Regions from separate parts of the Pseudomonas imrae genome, predicted to be linked through region 1. Evidence: predicted binding sites of a transcription regulator. Region 1 holds the regulator's gene; the other holds the start of a gene.
What was found. Region 1 encodes sigma-54, which starts transcription at its own class of promoters, with help from an activator protein. Its sites were predicted from a motif close to ANTGGCATNNANNTTGCTNT; they were not measured.
Positions count from the first base shown of each region.

Region 1 (5,750 bases):
ACGATAGCCAGCAACCGATCCACATCTCGGCTGACGATGCGCAACTGGATGACAAGCAAGGCATCGCGACCTACACCGGTGGCGTGATCATCACCCAGGGCTCGATGAAGATCACCGGTAACAAGGTGACGCTTACCCGCACTGCCAATGGCGATATCGACGTCGTGACCTCGGTGGGCAACCTGGCTTATTTCGAGCAGAAGCAATCGGCAACCGACGCCGGCCCGATGAAAGGCTATGGCAAGACAATCCAGTACCATGCCCAGCAAAACCGCATTGTACTGATTGACCAAGCCAAGGTCCTGAGCACCGACGGTAACTCCACGGAGGGTGAAAAAATCACCTATGACACCGTGAAACAGGTCGCCAACGCTGGTCGCGCCAATGGCAGCAACGTCACTACGCCACGTCCACGCATCGACATGGTTATCCAGCCGAAGAAGAAGGCCCAGTAATGGCAACCCTGAAAGCCCAGCATCTGGCCAAGGCCTATAAAAGCCGTCAGGTCGTGCGCGACGTCAGCCTGTCGATCGACAGCGGCCAGATCGTCGGCCTGCTTGGCCCCAACGGTGCAGGCAAGACTACCTGCTTCTACATGATTGTTGGCCTGGTCCAGGCGGATCAGGGGCGTGTATTGATCGACGACCTGGATGTCAGCCACCAGCCCATGCACGGTCGCGCCCGCGCCGGTATCGGCTATCTCCCTCAGGAGGCGTCGATCTTCCGCAAACTGTCAGTCTCAGACAACATCATGGCAATCCTTGAAACTCGCAAGGAACTGGATCGCGACGGCCGCCGCAAAGAGCTGGAAAGCCTGCTGCAGGAATTCCACATCAACCATATTCGCGACAACCTCGGCATGAGCTTGTCCGGCGGCGAACGTCGCCGCGTGGAGATCGCCCGCGCCTTGGCCACTGCACCGAAATTCATCTTGCTGGATGAACCTTTTGCCGGTGTGGACCCAATCTCGGTGGGCGATATCAAGCAGATCATCCATCACCTCAAGGCCAAGGGCATTGGAGTATTGATCACTGACCACAACGTGCGCGAAACCCTGGATATCTGCGAAACCGCTTATATCGTGAACGATGGCCAACTGATTGCCGAAGGTGACGCCGCCACTATCCTGGCCAACGAACTGGTCAAGGAAGTTTACCTGGGCCATGAGTTCCGCCTGTAAACACCATGGTGTCATGGCTCAGCGCCAGAGAGCGCGCAAGTCAATAAAAACCTCATAGTTTTTATTGTTACCGCGCTCTAGGCAAAGCCACCGATATCAGGCATATAATTTGCTTATGTTTGGCGCTCACGCGCCCTGTCGTGGATGGCGCACTGCGCCGGCGAATAAGGTGTTAAGCCCCTGCCATGAAACCATCGCTAGTCCTGAGAATGGGCCAGCAGCTGACGATGACACCGCAGCTGCAACAAGCCATCCGCCTGCTCCAATTGTCGACCCTGGACCTGCAACAGGAAATCCAGGAGGCCCTGGAGTCCAATCCGATGCTCGAACGCCAGGAAGAAGGCGACGACTTCGATAACGCCGACCCCCTGGCCGACAACATCGAGCAAAAACCCAACACCGACGTGCAGGAACCCTCCTATCAGGAAACCGCCCCGACGGTGGATAACCTCGAAGAAGGCGAATGGAACGAGCGTATTCCCAATGAACTCCCGGTGGACACAGCCTGGGAAGATGTCTACCAGACCAGCGCCAGCAGCCTGCCCAGCAACGACGATGATGAGTGGGACTTCACCACCCGCACCTCTGTCGGCGAGAGCCTGCAGAGTCATTTGCTGTGGCAACTGAACCTGGCACCGATGTCAGACACCGATCGCCTGATCGCCGTAACCCTGATCGACTGCATCAATAACCAGGGCTACCTGGACGAAACCCTTGTAGAGATTCTTGAGGCTTTCGACCCGGAACTTGACATCGAACTGGACGAAATCGAAGCCGTCCTGCACCGCATCCAACAATTTGAACCGGCCGGCATCGGCGCCCGCAACCTCAGCGAATGCCTGTTGTTGCAGTTGCGTCAGTTGCCTGCCAAGACGCCGTGGCTGACAGAAGCGCAGCGATTGGTCACCGACTATATCGACTTGCTGGGCGGCCGCGATTACAGCCAATTGATGCGCCGCATGAAGCTCAAGGAAGACGACCTGCGCCAGATCATCGAACTGGTACAAAGCCTCAACCCTCGCCCTGGCTCGCAGATCGAGTCGAGCGAGGCGGAGTATGTCGTTCCGGATGTAATCGTGCGCAAGGACAACGAACGCTGGCTGGTAGAGCTCAACCAGGAGTCAGTGCCACGCCTGCGAGTCAACCCACAATACGCCGGCTTCGTCCGCAGGGCAGACACCAGCGCCGATAACACGTTCATGCGCAATCAGTTGCAAGAGGCCCGCTGGTTCATCAAGAGCCTGCAAAGTCGCAACGAGACCTTGATGAAAGTGGCCACACAGATCGTCGAGCACCAGCGTGGCTTCCTGGAATACGGCGATGAGGCGATGAAGCCGCTGGTCCTGCACGACATTGCCGAAGCGGTAGGCATGCACGAGTCGACTATTTCCCGAGTGACCACACAGAAATTCATGCATACCCCACGGGGTATCTATGAGCTGAAGTACTTTTTTTCCAGCCACGTCAGCACCTCCGAAGGCGGCGAATGCTCGTCCACAGCGATCCGCGCGATCATCAAAAAACTGGTTGCCGCGGAAAATCAGAAAAAGCCGTTGAGTGACAGCAAGATCGCTGGTTTACTGGAGGCACAAGGCATTCAGGTCGCCCGTAGAACCGTCGCCAAATACCGCGAGTCCCTTGGAATCGCGCCGTCCAGCGAGCGTAAACGGTTGATGTGACGGGTGGGCCACAGCGTTCCAGTGGCAGGCATTTGCCTGCCGCTTTATGCACTGGCAACGAAGGAGAAGCTGTATGCAAGTCAACATCAGTGGACACCAGCTGGAAGTCACCAAACCCCTACGTGAATACACCGAGAGCAAGCTGAACAAGCTTGCGGGGCATTTTGACAAGATCACCAACGTGCAAGTCATCATGGAGGTCGATAAGCTCAAGCAGAAAATCGAGGCCACCTTGCACGTACCGAACGCCAAACTCGTCGCCAACGCGGAACATGAAGACATGTACGCGGCAATTGACTCGCTGTACGACAAGCTGGACCGCCAACTCATAAAGCATAAGGAAAAGAATCTGCACCTGATGCAAGGTACAGGTCGTTAACTCTCCCCCCATGATCCGACTTGAAACCATCCTGACCCCCGGCCGTTCGCTCGTGAACGCGCCGGGCGGCAGTAAAAAGAAAGCCCTCGAACAGATTGCCAACCTGATCGGTCGCGAAGTGCCCGAGCTGGAGATGCAAGATGTCTACGAGGCCCTGATCGCCCGTGAAAAACTTGGCTCAACCGGTTTTGGCAACGGCATCGCAATCCCTCATTGCCGACTTAAAAGCTGCGAGCAGCCCGTCAGCGCCCTGCTGCACCTGGACGCCCCAATCGACTTCGACGCCATTGACGGTGAGCCGGTAGACCTGTTGTTCGTTCTGCTGGTCCCGGAAGCGGCCACCGATGCACACCTGGAACTACTCCGGCAGATCGCCAGCATGCTCGACCGCAAGGATGTACGCGACAAATTGCGCAGCGCCAAAAGCAATGAGGCGCTCTATCAGGTTGTCCTGGATGAACAAAGCGGGCAGTAATCATGCGTTTGATCATCGTCAGTGGCCGTTCCGGCTCGGGCAAAAGCACCGCCCTTAATGTCCTCGAGGACAACGGCTTCTACTGTATCGACAACCTGCCGGCCGGCTTGCTGCCTGAGTTGGCCGAGCGTGCATTGATCCACACGGAACTGGCGCAGCCGCTGGTGGCGGTGTCCATCGACGCTCGCAACCTGCCCAGCCATCTCACACGCTTCCCGCAGCTACTGGAAGAGGTGCGCAGCAAGCACATTCATTGTGATGTGCTGTACCTGGATGCCGACGAAGAAACGCTGCTCAAGCGTTTCTCCGAAACCCGTCGCCGCCACCCGCTGAGCAGCGCGAACCGCTCACTGGCCGAAGCCATCGAAGACGAAACCAAGTTACTGGGACCGATCATTGACCTGGCTGACCTCAAGATCAACACCACCAGCCTGAACCTTTATCAACTGCGCGATGCCATCAAGCTTCGGTTGCTGAACCAGCCAGAGCCGGGGACTGCCTTTCTGGTCGAGTCCTTTGGCTTCAAGCGAGGCATGCCTGTGGATGCCGACCTGGTGTTCGACGTGCGCTGCTTGCCCAACCCTTACTGGAAGCCGGAACTGCGCGATCAGTCAGGCCTGGACCTGCCGGTGGCCGAGTATCTTGCCGCACAACCGGACGTCGAGGAGATGTTCCAGGATATCTCCAGTTACCTGCTTAAATGGCTGCCACGCTTTGCAGCCAGCAATCGGGCCTATGTCACTATTGCCATTGGCTGCACCGGTGGCCACCACCGCTCTGTCTACCTGACCGAGCGCCTGGGTCAGGCCTTGCAGAAAATCCTCAAGAATGTCCAGGTCCGCCACCGCGACCTTAGCTGAAAGGAACACACCCGCGATGCCCGCTCTGGAAATTGAAATCATCAACAAACTGGGCTTGCATGCTCGTGCGTCAGCTAAATTCGTTGGGGTCGCAGGTCAGTTTCCTTGCGATATTCGCGCCGGGCGCACGCCGGAGACCATGGTGGATGGCAAGAGCATCATGGCGATGATGATGCTCGCCGCAGGCAAAGGCACCAAGATTCATCTGAAGACACAAGGCGAGCAGGAAGAACAAGCAATGAAAGCCTTGGTGGATTTGATCAATGATTACTTCGGGGAGGGTGAGTAACCCCCACCCCGATTACATCGTTTCACCCCAGCGCCGTGTCCATCGTCATCATCAGACAAAACCCGATACACAATCCCAGGCTGGCGAGCTTGTCATTGCCATTGCGCCGCGACTCGGGAATTACTTCATGCGTGACCACCAATAACATCGCCCCAGCCGCCAATGCCAGGCCCAGGGGCAACAACATCTCGGCCAGGCTCACCAACCAGGCGCAGAGTATCGCAAAGAGCGGCTCTACCAGCCCAGATGCAGCACCGATCAGAAACGCCTTGAGCCGTGACATCCCCGCCCCTGCCAACACCAGCGCAATTACCAGGCCTTCTGGCACATCCTGCAAGGCGATGCCCATGGCCAGGCTGTCGGCGTCAGGCATGCCGCCGCCTGCCGACACCCCCACCGCCATGCCTTCAGGAATGTTATGGGCGATGATCGCAAATACGAACAGCCATATGCGCGGTGGAACGACCGGCTTTTCGGGCGTGCCCACCAGCGTGTCTGGACTGGCACCAGACACCTTGCGATCCACCAGAAACAACCCGAATGCACCCAACATGATGCCGAAGCTGACCAAGCCACTTGAAGCCCAAGGCGTCAACCCCAGGTTTTCGGCAGCGGCAATCCCCGGCACGATCAGTGAAAACGCCGTCGCCGCCAACATCACGCCGGCGCCGAAACCAAGCAAAGTGTCACTTATCGCCAGCGGCATTCGACGGATTACCAAGACAGGCACTGCGCCCAGCGCCGTTCCCAAGGCACACAGGGCACCGCCCTGCAGCGCGCGCAGCATGCGCGGCTCCAGGTTCAACCAGGCCAGCCCCTGGGCTACCAGCAATGCAGTTCCTGCCAATAGCAGCAGCGATCCAAACGCATAACGGAACATTCGCACGC
Region 1 covers NZ_CP110853.2:4,482,298-4,488,047, forward strand. Annotated here, with positions in the region: gene lptA (lipopolysaccharide transport periplasmic protein LptA) at 1-455, shown strand, start outside; gene lptB (LPS export ABC transporter ATP-binding protein) at 455-1,180, shown strand; gene OQ460_RS20325 (RNA polymerase factor sigma-54) at 1,366-2,859, shown strand; gene hpf (ribosome hibernation-promoting factor, HPF/YfiA family) at 2,933-3,238, shown strand; gene ptsN (PTS IIA-like nitrogen regulatory protein PtsN) at 3,249-3,713, shown strand; gene rapZ (RNase adapter RapZ) at 3,716-4,573, shown strand; gene OQ460_RS20345 (HPr family phosphocarrier protein) at 4,590-4,862, shown strand; gene OQ460_RS20350 (ZIP family metal transporter) at 4,885-5,750, opposite strand, start outside.

Region 2 (5,750 bases), 760 kb from region 1:
AGCTGATCACGTTCGACTTGGACGACACCCTTTGGGACAACGTGCCCGTCATCATCAACGCCGAGGCCTCGATGCGCGAGTGGCTGGCGATAAACGCCTCCAAGGTCGGCGACTTGCCGCTGGAACATTTCGCCAGCCTGCGCCAGCAAGTGCTGCAGCACCATCCCGAACTCAAGAATCGCATCAGTCTCTTGCGCCACCAGGTACTGAGGCACGCCTTTGAAGAAGCCGGCTACCCTCAGCCTGAAGCTACAGAAATGGCTGACGTGTGTTTCGAGGCATTCATACATGCACGCCATCAGCTCACCATATTTCCTGAAGCCGAGCCGATGCTGCTAACGCTGCGCCAGCATTTCCTGTTGGGGGTGATCACCAACGGCAACGCGGATGTGCAGCGCGTTGGCCTGGCGAATTACTTCCACTTCGCCCTGCGCGCCGAAGATATCGGCATCGCCAAGCCGGATACTCGATTGTTTCAGGAAGCCCTCCAACGCGGGGGCGTAGACGCCAGCGCGGCAGTGCACGTTGGCGATCACCCTGGCGATGACATTGCCGGTGCGCAGCAGGCCGGGCTTCGCGCAGTGTGGTTCAACCCGATGGGCAAGGAGTGGGAAGGGGACAAGCTCCCGGATGCACAGATTCTCAGCCTGGCTGAGCTGCCAGCGCTGCTCAACAACTGGAAGTAACGGTTGCAGCAACACTGAAAATCAAAATGTGAGAGCGGGCTTGCTCGCGATAGCGGTGGATCAGCCTCACATGTGCCGACCGACACACCGCTCCCACACAAGCCCAACTCCCACATTGATATGCGGCGACTTGCAGGCATGAAAAAGCCCGCAGCGACGGCGGGCTTTTTCAGCAAACACGTCAGCGGCCTTAGATAGGGCGGCTGCCGTACTTGTTATCCGGCTTCTTCGGCGGATCAGCCACTACGTTGGCCTCGACTTCGACCACCTTGCCGCCTTTGGCGAGGAATTCTTCCATCGCCCGGGCCAGCGCATCGCGCTCTTTGTTCTTGGCTTCAACGCTTGGCAGTTCATCTACAGAAACTGCAGCCTTGGCCTTGCCCTTGGCAGCCGGAGCCGGCGCATCATCGCCACCGTCGTCATCTGCCACGTCTTCGGCAGCCGCCTCAAGCCCCTCTTCGGTGTCGTCTTCGTCACCTACTTCGAGTTCGTCGTTTTCCAGATCATCGTCGCTCATGTTCTACCTCATGACTTGCGAAAAGCAGATTAGTTATAGCCCAGCTTCGCCATCTGTCGAAGGCCGCCGGAAAAAAATCAACGTCCACCGGATAACCAGTGGCTTATGCCCCATCACCGTGCAAGGTGGCGAGGACTTTACGGGCACCGCCATGATCACGGTGCTCGCCCAGATAAACGCCTTGCCATGTTCCTATTGCCAAGCGGCCGGACTTGATCGGCAAACTCAGCTGGCAGCCCAACAGGCTGCCCTTGAAGTGCGCCGGCAGATCATCCGGACCTTCGTCGTTGTGTTCATATCCCGCCATACCTTGCGGCACCAGCGCATTGAAAAAACGCTCGAAGTCTCGGCGAACTGCCGGGTCGGCATTCTCGTTGATCGTCAACGAAGCCGAGGTGTGCTGAAGCCACAGATGCAGCAGGCCGACTCGACAAGCCTTCACTTCAGGCAAGCTCGCGAGCAGCTCGTCCGTTACCAGATGAAAGCCTCGGGGCTTTGCCCGCAGGGTAATCAACGTCTGTTGCCACATACAGTTCTCCGCCCATCGGCGCGCATTCTAGCGCGCTCTGGGAAAAAACAAAGTGCCGAATACGCCTACATGCCTGTAAGACATTCGCACAGTGAAATGTGCCTTGTGGATCCCGTCACAAACTTGAATAAAAAGTCTCACAACCTCTGGTGACTGACAAACGCCAGACAAAAAAAAGCCCGGCGAACCGGGCATTTTTTTTACGCGTATTTACAAGTTGTAACCGCGCTCGTTGTGCTCCGCCAGATCGAGGCCAACCGCCTCTTCCTCTTCGGTCACACGCAGGCCGATCACCATGTCCAACACTTTGAGGATCACATAGGTGACGATCCCCGTGTAGATCACGGTAAACCCAACGCCCTTGGCCTGGATCCAGACCTGTGCCGCGATGTCGGTCACCGTGCCGAAGCCGCCCAGGATCGGTGCAGCAAACACGCCGGTCAGGATAGCGCCGACAATACCGCCGACACCGTGTACACCGAAGGCATCCAGGGAGTCGTCGTAGCCCAGCTTGCGCTTGAGGCTGGTGGCGCAGAAGAAGCAGATCACGCCCGACGCCAGGCCAATCACAATGGCACCCATCGGGCCCACCGTACCGGCCGCCGGAGTAATCGCCACCAGGCCGGCAACCACGCCCGAGGCGATGCCCAGTGCGCTCGGCTTGCCGTGGGTGAGCCACTCGGCAAACATCCAGCCCAGTGCAGCCGCAGCGGTGGCGATTTGAGTCACCAGCATCGCCATCCCGGCCGTGCCGTTGGCCGCTGCAGCGGAGCCTGCGTTGAAGCCAAACCAGCCGATCCACAGCATGGCCGCGCCGATCAGGGTGTAACCCAGGTTATGCGGTGCCATCGGGGTGGTCGGGTAGCCTTTGCGCTTGCCGAGCACGATGCACGCCACCAGGCCAGCCACACCGGCGTTGATATGCACCACGGTGCCGCCAGCGAAGTCCAGCACGCCCCAGTCCCACATCAGGCCGCCGTTGCCGCTCCAGACCATGTGTGCGATTGGCGCATAAACCAGGGTGAACCAGATAGCCATGAAGATCAGCATGGCAGAGAATTTCATGCGCTCAGCGAACGCACCGACAATCAGCGCCGGAGTAATGATCGCGAAGGTCATCTGGAAGGTGATGAACACCGCTTCCGGAAACAGTGCCGCAGGCCCGGTGATGCTCGATGGGGTCACGCCCGCCAGGAACGCCTTGCCCATGCCACCGAAGAACGAGTTGAAATTGACGACGCCCTGCTCCATGCCCGTGGTGTCGAACGCGATACTGTAGCCATAGACGACCCACAGAATGCTGATCAAGCCGGTAATGGCGAAGCACTGCATCATCACGGAAAGGATATTTTTGGAACGGACCATGCCGCCGTAGAACAGCGCCAGGCCAGGAATAGTCATGAACAGCACCAGCGCGGTGGCTGTCAGCATCCAGGCGGTATCGCCGGAATTGAGGACTGGAGCCGCCACTTCGTCTGCCGCCATGGCCAGGCTGGGCATTACGATGGACAACAGGGCTCCTAGCCCTGCGAATTTACGCAGAGTCATATTGTTTTCTCCTGGGGCGTTGGGGTTTGGCGGCTTAGATTGCGTCGGTATCGGTTTCGCCGGTACGGATGCGAATAGCCTGTTCCAGATTGACCACGAATATCTTGCCGTCGCCGATCTTGCCGGTGTTGGCTGCCTTGGTTATCGCCTCGATGACCCGATCAAGATCCTTGTCGTCAATGGCGACATCAATCTTCACCTTCGGCAGGAAATCGACTACGTATTCCGCGCCGCGATACAGCTCGGTATGACCCTTCTGCCGACCGAAGCCCTTGACTTCAGTGACGGTAATGCCCTGCACGCCGATCTCGGACAGTGACTCGCGTACATCGTCCAACTTGAACGGCTTGATGATGGCAGTGACTAGCTTCATGAAAACTCTCTCCCGAATTGGTGGACTTGCCCCAGGAAAACAAACCCGTCTCAAGTCTAAGCGCAGTGCCTGGCTTTGTAACGCATCGTCGCCTCGGCAATTGCCATTGCGACGCCAGCTAACCGCTGGGGACGAAACATGTACCCTGATCCGTCAGTGCACTGCATTCGTCACAGCGACTGCATCAGTGCATGGGTCATGATCGTCTAAGCAGAAACCTTGCCAGCTCCGTAAAAATCATAGAAATCAATCCGTTGCTCACATATGCCGGATGAAGGTGCGTGGCGGCGATGCCGATACGCACAAAAACAGTGCGTCACAGCCCTGGCCTGTGCGCGAAAAGCGTGCGACTGCGGCGGTGAAAAGGCTCTGGACGCTGCGTGTTACACTGGCGCCCAACAGTTTTCCGGAATATCTCCCATGCTCGCGCCCAAAGACCTCCTCGACGCCCTGAGTGGCCACGCCTCTCGCCTGTTCAGCGGCGACACTCCACTGCCCCGCAATGAAATCGAAAGCCAGTTCAAGGCGCTGTTGCAAAGCGGCTTCAGCAAGCTCGATCTGGTAAGCCGGGAAGAGTTCGATAGCCAAATGGTGGTCCTGGCCCGCACCCGTGCGCGGCTGGAGAGCCTGGAGACGAAGGTGGCGGAGTTGGAAGCACGGTTGAGCCCTGCCCAGGAATAACCTGATACGACTCATATCAAAATGTGGGAGCTGGCTTGCCTGCGATAGCGGTGTGTCAGACAAGAAATAGATATCCGGCGGATTGCTATCGCTGGCAAGCCAGCTCCCACACTGGCTCTGCGTTCAGTTGGGGATACGTTCTGTAAAACCTCGGCACTTCGCTCGCCTTTCTCTCGTCTACCCTTGAAAAACCGCAGGACGCGGCCCTCTAATTCAAGGAACGAGCATGTCTCTTGCCATCGTCCACAGCCGTGCCCAGATTGGCGTCGAAGCCCCCGCAGTCACCGTCGAGGTGCATATGGCCAACGGCTTGCCGTCTCTGACGCTGGTGGGGTTGCCAGAAGCAGCGGTCAAGGAAAGCAAGGACCGGGTGCGCAGTGCCATTCTCAACTGCGCGCTGCAATACCCTGCTCGCCGGATCACCCTCAATCTCGCGCCCGCCGACCTGCCCAAGGACGGCGGGCGTTTTGATTTGGCCATTGCACTGGGGATCCTGGCCGCCAGCATGCAGGTGCCGGCGCTGATGCTCGATGACGTGGAATGTCTCGGTGAGTTGGCCCTGTCTGGTGAAGTACGGGCGGTAAAAGGTGTGTTGCCCGCGGCCCTGGCGGCACGCAAGGCGGGACGTACCTTGATCGTGCCTCGGGCCAATACCGAGGAAGCATGCCTCGCTTCCGGCCTGAAGGTAATTGCAGCAGACCACCTGCTGCAGGTGGTGGCGCACCTGAATGGGCAAGTGCCGATTGAACCCTTCAAGTCCGACGGTTTGCTGTACTTGAACAAGCCCTACCCCGACCTCAGCGAAGTCCAGGGCCAACTGGCGGCAAAAAGGGCTCTGTTGATTGCGGCGGCGGGCGCCCACAACCTGCTTCTTTAAAGCTAGCATTGGACCTCATATTTTCGTCAAGGCGGGGGACTAATCGTGGCGCTCAAGCCACGTGTGAATACGCAATCCTCCGTTCTGGTCTACCATCATCCTGCCACTACTACAAAATAATGCTGGCTGGGTATCAACCGACATATAAAAAATGCAATTGTCAGCACGGAGCGCAGCAATGATAAGTAACATTCAAAAACTCAAAAACTTCGGGATATTCAAAAACTATAATAACAAGGCGACCCAGAACTTCGGGCGGTACAATCTTGTATATGGTTGGAATGGCACAGGAAAATCAACACTTTCAGGTCTTTTCTCCTCCCTTGAAAAGCGGACTACTAATCCGAGCTTTACAGGCTCAGAGTTCACTATTACAACAGATGCTGGGTCGACAGTAACAGAAAAAAATCTAGCTACCAGCAACCTTAATATTCAAGTTTTCAATCAGAAATTTGTGCAAGACAACATAGATTGGAACAGCTCCGTTAAAAGCATACTGCTAGTGGCTAAAGAAAAGATAGACGAAATTAAAAAACTTG
Region 2 covers NZ_CP110853.2:5,246,920-5,252,669, forward strand. Annotated here, with positions in the region: gene OQ460_RS24015 (HAD family hydrolase) at 1-686, shown strand, start outside; gene sutA (transcriptional regulator SutA) at 877-1,203, opposite strand; gene OQ460_RS24025 (secondary thiamine-phosphate synthase enzyme YjbQ) at 1,307-1,732, opposite strand; gene OQ460_RS24030 (ammonium transporter) at 1,943-3,280, opposite strand; gene glnK (P-II family nitrogen regulator) at 3,315-3,653, opposite strand; gene OQ460_RS24040 (accessory factor UbiK family protein) at 4,074-4,334, shown strand; partial or broken gene OQ460_RS24045 (magnesium chelatase domain-containing protein) at 4,561-5,208, shown strand; gene OQ460_RS24050 (AAA family ATPase) at 5,390-5,750, shown strand, end outside.
Region 2: a site for sigma-54 is predicted at 3,861-3,880, ahead of glnK (P-II family nitrogen regulator). Genes of this name have one in related genera too.